2 regions of the Tumebacillus lipolyticus genome follow, and region 1 is predicted to be linked to the other one. Evidence: a T-box and tRNA genes for the amino acid it is inferred to sense, from the RefSeq annotation. Region 1 holds a T-box; the other holds one or more tRNA genes.
What was found. The T-box of region 1 lies ahead of ACFSOY_RS03080 (valine--tRNA ligase). A T-box ahead of a tRNA ligase gene usually reads a tRNA of that ligase, here a tRNA-Val.
Positions count from the first base shown of each region.

Region 1 (4,406 bases):
AGACGATCTTCATGACGCTCGATGCTGCGCGAGAACTGCGAGTATCAGGTCGCAACCAGCTGCAGTTTCCGCCAGACAGCATATCGGTCGTGCTCTTGAAAACGGCTCTTGGCGATGAAGAGTTTGTCAAGCGACAGATCGAGCGCAAAGTTCCGGAAGCTTCTGCCGTCACGGGCAGCCAGTTGCGCGAGACGATCGAACGGCAGCTGCTCCCGCTGCGGCTGCTGTCCTACTCGATGATCGGAGTGGTGCTGCTGATGGCGGCGGTGCAAGGGATGACCTTGTTTTCGGCGCTGGTTCATGAGCGGATGCGCGAGATCGGCATGTTTCGAGCGCTCGGGGCGGGAAAGTGGACTGTCTACCGGCTCTTGCTCACCGAATCGCTCTTGTCGAGCGTCGTCGGCGGGACTGTCGGCGTGTTTGTCGTCGCGGCCTTTCTCGCCGACAATCAGGCGGTGATCGCCAAGCTGTTCCAACTGCCGCTGCTCTTCCCAGAGTTTTTGCCATCTGTGGGACTTGCGCTGATGGCGATCCTGTTGACCTCGCTGATCGGCATGATCGCAGCTGCCGTGCCGATCCGGTCGATCTTGCGTCAAGATCCCTATGATGCGATCCGAGAGGGGGAGTAGCGTGCTAAAGCTTGCAGGCGTGAAGAAAACATACAAGAGCCCTCAAGGGTTCATTCGGGCGCTTCGCGGGATCGATCTGGAGATCGCAGATGGAGAGTTTATCGCGGTGATGGGGCCTTCTGGCAGTGGGAAGTCGACACTGCTTTCGATCATCGGACTGCTCAGCGTGCCGACCAAAGGGTCGATGTTGATCGACGGGCGGGAGACGAGCGGGCTTGGCGAGCGGGAGCGCACGAAGCTGAGGTCTGCACAGATCGGATTCGTTTTTCAATTTCCTAGTCTTGTCTCAACGCTCAATGTGCGAGAAAATGTAGTATTGCCAAAATTATTAAGCGGTGCAGTCACCACAGCAGATCGAAGGCGGGCGGATGAGTTGCTCGCTTCGGTTGGACTGGGGGATCGCGGTGAGGATCGGTCGTTTGCGCTCAGCGGAGGGGAGCAGAGGCGCGTGGCGTTGGCCCGCGCGCTGATCAACGACCCGATGCTGTTGCTCGCCGATGAGCCGACCGGTGCCCTCGATGAGCGGACAGCGTCCGAGATGATCGAGCTGCTGCACCGGGCGAACGCTGCGGGCAAGACTGTGGTGATGGTGACGCACGACAAGATGTTGGCGAAGCGGGCGCACCGCGTGGTATCGATTCGGGATGGAGTGATGGTGGAGTGAAAGGTTTGAACTATCGTTTTCTTTTGATTACTTCTGGCGTGTTGGGTCTGTTAAGCGGCCTGTTGCCAGCATTTTTAGGCGATCAATATCTGTTTACGACATTGCCGATCGCGATGATGTTCGCATCGTTCTTCATCGTGCCGAGGGTCAAGGAGCGCAAGTTGGCGAGCGCCATCCTTGTGACGCTTGCAACCGCTCTGATCGCGTTGATCTCGTTCTTCATCTATCAGTATGCGACGCTCGATGCGGAGATTGCGACGGCCAACTTGAAGACCGCGCTGCTCAACTTGCCGCTGTTGGTGCTGATCATCTCGATCGCCGGATCTTGGGTCTTCGTCAAAACGCATGAGTGGACGGAGCGCAAGCGCGCGCAGATGGAAGCGAAAGTGCAGCAGAAGCAGGGCGAGAAAAAGGGCGATAAGGGAGATAAGGGCGGTCGCGCAACCAATGTGCGCAGAGGGCGCGCCAACAAGGCGTATGTTCCGCATGCCACCAAGAAACACTACCGCAATACGAAAAAGAAAAAGTAGTGCTTTTGCTTTGATTTTGCTTTGACAAGAAATGACGATGTTGTATACTATGAATCAAACAACATTTCATAATGATTGACTGTGAAGGGAAAGAGTAGGTTGTGAAAGTCTTCAGAGAGGGTGGCTGATGCGCTGAGAGGCCGCCTAGACGGAAGGAACCGAACGTCGTCCCGGAGTTGTCTTCCCGAACGCGCGCACCATGGGCGCGTCCAGTAAGGAAGACCGGTGAACCCGTTATCTTCCCGAGTGCGCAAGACGTCCGTCTTGCGAACAAAAGGTGGTACCGCGGAAACAGCGTCTCTTTCGTCCTTTTTTGAGGACGAGGGAGACTTTTTTATTTTCTACAGGAGGCGGATGGTTATGGAAGAGCAAAACATTCCGAAAGTGTATGATCCCAAGGCGGTAGAAGACCGCCTGTACAGATGGTGGATTGAAAACGAGCTGTTCAAAGCGAACGGCGAGCCGGAGAAAGAACCGTATGCGATCGTGATTCCACCGCCAAACGTCACCGGCGTGCTGCACATGGGCCATGCGCTCGACTTCACGCTGCAAGACGTGCTGATCCGCCGCAAGCGCATGCAAGGGTATGACGCGCTGTGGCTGCCGGGAACTGACCATGCGGGCATCGCGACCCAAGCGAAAGTGGAAGGGAAGCTGCGCGAAGAGGGAATCTCCCGCTACGACATCGGTCGCGAAAAGTTCTTGGAGAAAGTGTGGGAGTGGAAAGAGCAGTACGCCGACACGATTCGCAACCAATGGAGCAAGATGGGCTTCTCGCTCGACTACTCTCGCGAGCGCTTCACGATGGACGAAGGGTTGTCGAAGGCGGTTCGCCTCGTGTTTGTCAAGCTGTATGAAAAAGGCCTGATCTACCGCGGCAAGCGAATCATCAACTGGGACCCGGCCGCTCGGACCGCTCTGTCAGACATCGAGGTGGAGTACAAGGATGTTCAGGGCGCGCTCTACCACATGCGCTACCCGCTCGAAGACGGAACGGGTGAGATCGTCGTCGCGACCACGCGACCGGAGACGATGCTCGGCGATACGGCAGTAGCGGTCCATCCGAGCGATGAGCGCTATCAAGGCATGATCGGGAAGATGCTCGCCCATCCGATCACCGGGCGCACGATCCCGATCGTCGCCGACGACTATGTTGACCAAGAGTTTGGTACCGGCTGTGTCAAGATCACCCCTGCACATGATCCGAACGACTTTGAGATCGGCCAGCGTCATCAGCTCGAACAGATCATCGTGATGGATGAGGCGGGGCAGATGAACGAAAATGCTGGCCCATATGCAGGTCTCGATCGCTTCGATTGCCGCAAGAAGATCGTGGCAGACCTGCAGGAGCTCGGCGTTCTCTTCAAGATCGAGGAGCATCTGCACTCGGTCGGCCACTCGGAGCGATCCGGTGCGGTGGTTGAGCCGTTCCTCTCCACTCAATGGTTTGTCAAGATGCAACCGCTGGCAGATGAAGCGATCAAACTGCAAAAGTCGGAAGATAAGGTGCGCTTCGTTCCAGAGCGCTTTGAGCGAACCTATCTGCACTGGATCGAAAACATTCGCGACTGGTGCATCTCGCGTCAGCTCTGGTGGGGCCATCGCATCCCAGCTTGGTACTGTGACCACTGTGGCGAGACGATCGTCACGATGGAAGAGCCGACCTCTTGCTCCAAATGCGGACACGATCATCTGCGCCAGGATGAAGATGTGCTCGACACTTGGTTCTCCTCCGGGCTGTGGCCGTTCTCGACGATGGGCTGGCCGGAAGAGACGGAAGATCTGAAGCGTTATTACCCGGGCAATGTATTGGTGACCGGCTATGACATCATCTTCTTCTGGATCGCGCGAATGATTTTCACCTCGCTCGAATTTACAGAAACAAAGCCGTTCCAAGACGTGCTGATCCACGGCTTGATCCGCGACTCAGAAGGACGCAAAATGTCCAAGTCGCTCGGCAATGGGGTCGATCCGCTCGAAGTGATCGAGAAGTATGGTGCGGACGCGTTGCGCTTCATGCTGATGACCAACGCATCGCCCGGCAACGACTTGCGCTTCTTCTGGGAAAAGGTCGAATCGGCGCGCAACTTCGCGAACAAAATTTGGAACGCATCGCGCTTTGTGATGATGAATCTTGGCGAAGACTTCCACTATGCAGGTCTGGCCGGTGCGACCAACCTCGGCACGGCAGACAAGTGGATCTTGCATCGTTTGAACGAAACGGTACAGGATGTGAACGCTCGCCTGGAAAATTACGACTTTGGCGGCGCGGGTTCGGCCATCTACGAGTTCTTGTGGAACGAGTATTGCGACTGGTACATCGAACTGGCGAAAATGCCGCTCAACGGCGACGACGAAGCGGCGAAGAACACAACGAAAAACGTGCTGATCTATGCGCTCGACCAAGCGCTCCGCCTGCTGCATCCGTTCATGCCGTATCAGACGGAAGAGATCTGGCAGCACCTGCCCGTTCACGCGTCTGGCGAGTCGATCATGCGTGCCGCCTATCCGGAGTACAACGCCGATCTGGCAGATGCGCAAGCGGAGAAAGAGATGAACTTGCTGATCGACCTGATCCGCTCT
Region 1 is NZ_JBHUIO010000002.1:826,746-831,151, reverse strand. It holds gene ACFSOY_RS03095 (ABC transporter permease) at 1-629, shown strand, start outside; gene ACFSOY_RS03090 (ABC transporter ATP-binding protein) at 631-1,293, shown strand; gene ACFSOY_RS03085 (hypothetical protein) at 1,299-1,823, shown strand; T-box leader at 1,896-2,137, shown strand; gene ACFSOY_RS03080 (valine--tRNA ligase) at 2,184-4,406, shown strand, end outside.

Region 2 (4,406 bases), on a different contig from region 1:
TTTAGACTTGACATCGACACTTTCAAGCATTCGGTTGCCTCTACAAAAAGGCCTATTTTCTCAAAAATATTTGCTGCTTTAGCCCCGTACTCTATACTTTCGGAATATCTGTCCATCTTTTGTAAGAAAATAGAGAACACATAATAGACATGAGCGAGCTTCGGCTCCTCTCTCGCCATGTCTTCATCGAACAGCTCTAAAGCCATATGTAAATAGTGCCCCGCCTTCACCAATTCACCTTGCCCTATTTTGATCGATGCGATTCCTGCATAAGTGTGTGCGAGAAAACAGGCATCGTTCGCCCGTTCAAATTCTCTCGAACAATGCAACAATTCTTCCAAAGCTAGCTGCGGTTCTTTTTCTGCCATTAACAGAGCGTATTGTTGATTACTCTTCAATCGCTTCTCAAACAAAGTCAACGACTCATTGAGCGAATTCGCCTTCCAAAGATAGCGGATAGAATTTTCAATTTCATTCTTCTGCTGATAAAGCAGTGCGATGTCGAAAAAAGTATCGGCTTGCTTCTTCAGGTCAGCCACACGATCATAAAATGTCTTAGCAATAGTGAAATATTCGAGAGCTTCCTCGTTCTTGCTCATCACATTACAGACCTGACCTAAGTTGTAAGCAACTTCAGCCGCAATCAAGCTTGACGGGTTTCTTGAACAAATTTGATAAGCTCGCTGGTAATGAGAAAAAGCGTTCAGATTATCTCGAGTCAGGAAATATGCGTTCCCTAACTTATTATAAACATTTGCCAAAAAATGATCGTCAACCGATCGCTCACCTGCAAGTGATTGTTGTAGCTCCACCAATTTTGTGATGGCAACACTGGCTTGTCCCAACAGTGTCAAACAATCTGCATGAATCAAAATAAGTTCTCTCCGATTACCCTCAAGCAAGTCGTCGCGGCTATCAAGTTCATCCACAAAAGTCATTGCTTTCGAATATTCGCCATTTGCAACATGGTACTTTATAATGCCAATTTGGAGATCCGCTCGCAAATCCTCTACCTTTTCAAACATTACTTCATGAAGCGGTATGCTTAGCTTTTCTGCAATTCTTACTAAGAACTCTGGGGATGGAATGTGTCGCCCGTTTTCTAACAGACTAATTGTCTGTCTTGAGCAGATACCTTCTGCCACCTCATCTTGAGACAGCCCAAGATGAAGTCTGTAATGGCGAATCTTTGCACCTATATCTTTGACTGTCCCCATCTCATTCACCACCCATTGCACTTTCCTTCAATCTTTCTCCAATCTAGTGATACTTGTTTTGTCAATTTGAAACCAGCACATTCAAAGGTAGCTTTCCAAAATCATAACATGCAAGCTATCTTGGTTCTATGAGAAGCTTTATAAAAACGATTGCCGTATGACAAAAAACACGTCAAACGGATGTTTGACGTGTTTTCTACTACAGTATGGTGCGATCGAGAGGAATCGAACCTCCGACCCCCACCGTGTCAAGGTGGTGCTCTCCCTCTGAGCTACGATCGCATGTTTTGGAGGTGGCACCCGGATTTGAACCGGGGAATCAAGGTTTTGCAGACCTATGCCTTACCACTTGGCTATGCCACCAGAACAATGGAGCGGAAGACGGGATTCGAACCCGCGACCCTCGCCTTGGCAAGGCGATGCTCTACCCCTGAGCCACTTCCGCGTACAGGATGTACCGCGTCCAACGTTGCGACAGGACGTCGCGTTTTTAGTTGGACTTCCTTAAAAAATGCCAACTTGCAAACTAAGGTTGTACACGATCAGTCACAATATAGGACGTCGCGCCCTTAGTTGGACTACCATTGAAAAAGTATTTGAAAATGGTGGCTCGGGACGGAATCGAACCGCCGACACGAGGATTTTCAGTCCTCTGCTCTACCGACTGAGCTACCGAGCCTTGCAGTTTGAAAATGGCGGAGCTGACGGGATTCGAACCCGCGGTCTCCTGCGTGACAGGCAGGCATGTTAGGCCTCTACACCACAGCTCCAGATATGATGGTGGAGGTTGACGGGATCGAACCGCCGACCCTCTGCTTGTAAGGCAGATGCTCTCCCAGCTGAGCTAAACCTCCGACGTACAGGATGTACTAGTGCTGACGTTGCGACAGGACGTCGCGTTCTTAGTTGGCCTTCCTTTTAAAGGAGTACAAGTGCTGACGTTGCGACAGATCACTGCACTCTTAGTCAGCCTTCCTTTTGAAAGGTGCACTAGCATCAACATGGCGGCAAAACATCCGCTCACCGTTGACCGTCCTTTCAAGAACAGTATCTAATGTATCACACTCTCAACCGCCGGTCAAGAGTCCACCTTTTGGAAAATTGGTGGAGAATAGGGGACTTGAACCCCTGACCCCTGCACTGCCAGTGCAGTGCTCTACCACTGAGCTAATTCCCCGTGACGTAAGCACATAGCCGCGCGCTCGCGGCGACAAAACCTATTATATGCGGGCAGCAGATGAAAATCAATACCCAAATCGGAACAAAAAAAGAGAACTCCTGATGAAGTCCTCCCTTTGTCACCACTTGACAGACTTTCTGTGCGAATTACGCGCTATTAGCGCAGAATTTCGACGTTCTGCTTCACATCTGCGAACGAGCCGACACCGCGCGGGATGAAGATCGTCTCCACGCGCCCAGCGCGCAAACGCTTGGTGATATAATCGGTCGCCACCTGCGGGTCGATGCGATCGCCGCACGTGTAGACGTCGATGCTCGCGTAGCCATGTTCCGGAAAGGAGTGAATCGTCAGGTGGGACTCGGAGATGACCACCACCCCGCTCACCCCTTGCGGTGAAAACTTGTGAAACACCACTTCGCGCACCTCCGCGCCCGATTCGAGCGCCGCGTTCACCATGACCTTCTCCACATCCGCTTGGCTGTTCAAGATCTGCTGATCACATTCCCAAAGCTCTGCGATGACATGTCGCCCCATCGTGTCCATCTGTTCAGCCTCCTCGCTGTGGGATGCGAACTATGCGTTTTCGAGACTCTGATAGACTCGAACATAGCTTTTCCCTGAACGCATTTCCACGATGTACGAAGTATCTCCCGTGTTTGCCAGATGCTGGTTGTGCGTGACCATGATGATCTGCCGCCCGAACGCGGTCGACAGCTGTTTCAAAAACTCGGCCACCTGCCGGCTGTACTCTTCGGAAACGTGCTTCGCCGGCTCATCGAGGATGATCGGGCCGTCAAGCTGCGGCCGGTTCGCATGCAAGAGCGCCGCTCGCAGCGCGAGGGAGATCACATCGACCACACCCCCGCCGCGCGCATCCTGCGGCCGCGTCTGCACCGGTATCTCACCGCCATATTTGGAGACGACCAGAAACTCCCCGTCCGCGCGCCCCCGCACTTCTTCGATCACCACGCGAAACTCGATGTCCTGATCGCCAAATATAAACTGCAGCGCGTTGGTGACCATCGTCTCGATCTGACGGCGCGCCTGCTCACGTGCAAACGCGCTCGATTCTTGCAGCAAGATTTTGACCTGCTCCAGCTTTTCGATCTCCGCTCGCTTCTGCGCCTGTCGCTCTTCCAGTTGGCGCTTTTTGCGCAGCAGCAATTCCTGCTCGCCCAAGCGGCGGTTGTAGAGATCGCGCAGCTTAGAGATCGCCCCATCCAAGTTCGCAATATCTGCTGTCATCTTCGCTCACCTACGCCTGCGGGTTGATCAGGTCCCACGGAATCAGACCTTCCACTTCGTCTGCCAGCTGGGCGATCTCCTGCTCCAACTTGAGGATTTCTTCCTCAAGCATCGCCGGGTCGACCTGTTCAGCACGGATCTGCTCCAAGATTTCCTCCTGCTGTTTTAACAGCGCATCCTTCTTCAGTTCCGCCTTGTAGCGCATGTCTTTCGCTTTGGCGAGGCCATCTTTTAAGGTGGTCAGTTTGCTATCAATCGCTGTGCTCATCGGAGAGCCCTCCTTTAAATTCTTCGAGCAGTCGCTCGGTTGTATGTTCATCGATCGGCGCATAGCAGACGGGACAGGTTCCAGACTGTTTTAACGCTCTGCTGTACGCTCCCAGCCGCTCGGTGATCTCCAGCGCATTTTCCTTGAGCCAAACATCGGCCCGCCGCAACCGCTCCTGCAGGTCGAACAGATCGGCGTTGCGCTTGACGAGCAGCTGATGGCGCTCTGTCAGCATCAGCAGCTGCTGAACGCCCCATTCGGCTCGCTCCGTCTGAGCAAGGGTGCTGAGCGCTCGGTGCAGAGAATCGATCTGTCCGCTCAACGCGTTCTGTCGCTGCTGATAGTCGCGCAGCTTCTGCACCTTTTGCAGCTGCCGTTCGAGCTGCTCCATGCTCGCGCCGAGCGCAGGGGTCTGTGCGGTCAGCTCAAGGACTCGATCCACTTTGTTCAGCCGTACTGTCGTCTCGTCTCGCTTGATCGCGAGCGCATGCAAATT
Region 2 is NZ_JBHUIO010000005.1:26,501-30,906, forward strand. It holds gene ACFSOY_RS05325 (tetratricopeptide repeat protein) at 1-1,217, opposite strand, end outside; tRNA gene ACFSOY_RS05330 (tRNA-Val) at 1,425-1,499, opposite strand; tRNA gene ACFSOY_RS05335 (tRNA-Cys) at 1,506-1,580, opposite strand; tRNA gene ACFSOY_RS05340 (tRNA-Gly) at 1,588-1,662, opposite strand; tRNA gene ACFSOY_RS05345 (tRNA-Phe) at 1,821-1,896, opposite strand; tRNA gene ACFSOY_RS05350 (tRNA-Asp) at 1,911-1,987, opposite strand; tRNA gene ACFSOY_RS05355 (tRNA-Val) at 1,996-2,071, opposite strand; tRNA gene ACFSOY_RS05360 (tRNA-Ala) at 2,320-2,394, opposite strand; gene speD (adenosylmethionine decarboxylase) at 2,554-2,940, opposite strand; gene ACFSOY_RS05370 (ATP-binding protein) at 2,971-3,642, opposite strand; gene ACFSOY_RS05375 (hypothetical protein) at 3,653-3,910, opposite strand; gene ACFSOY_RS05380 (AAA family ATPase) at 3,894-4,406, opposite strand, start outside.
Region 2: it encodes a tRNA-Val, which carries the amino acid that the T-box ahead of ACFSOY_RS03080 (valine--tRNA ligase) is inferred to sense. The anticodon was not compared.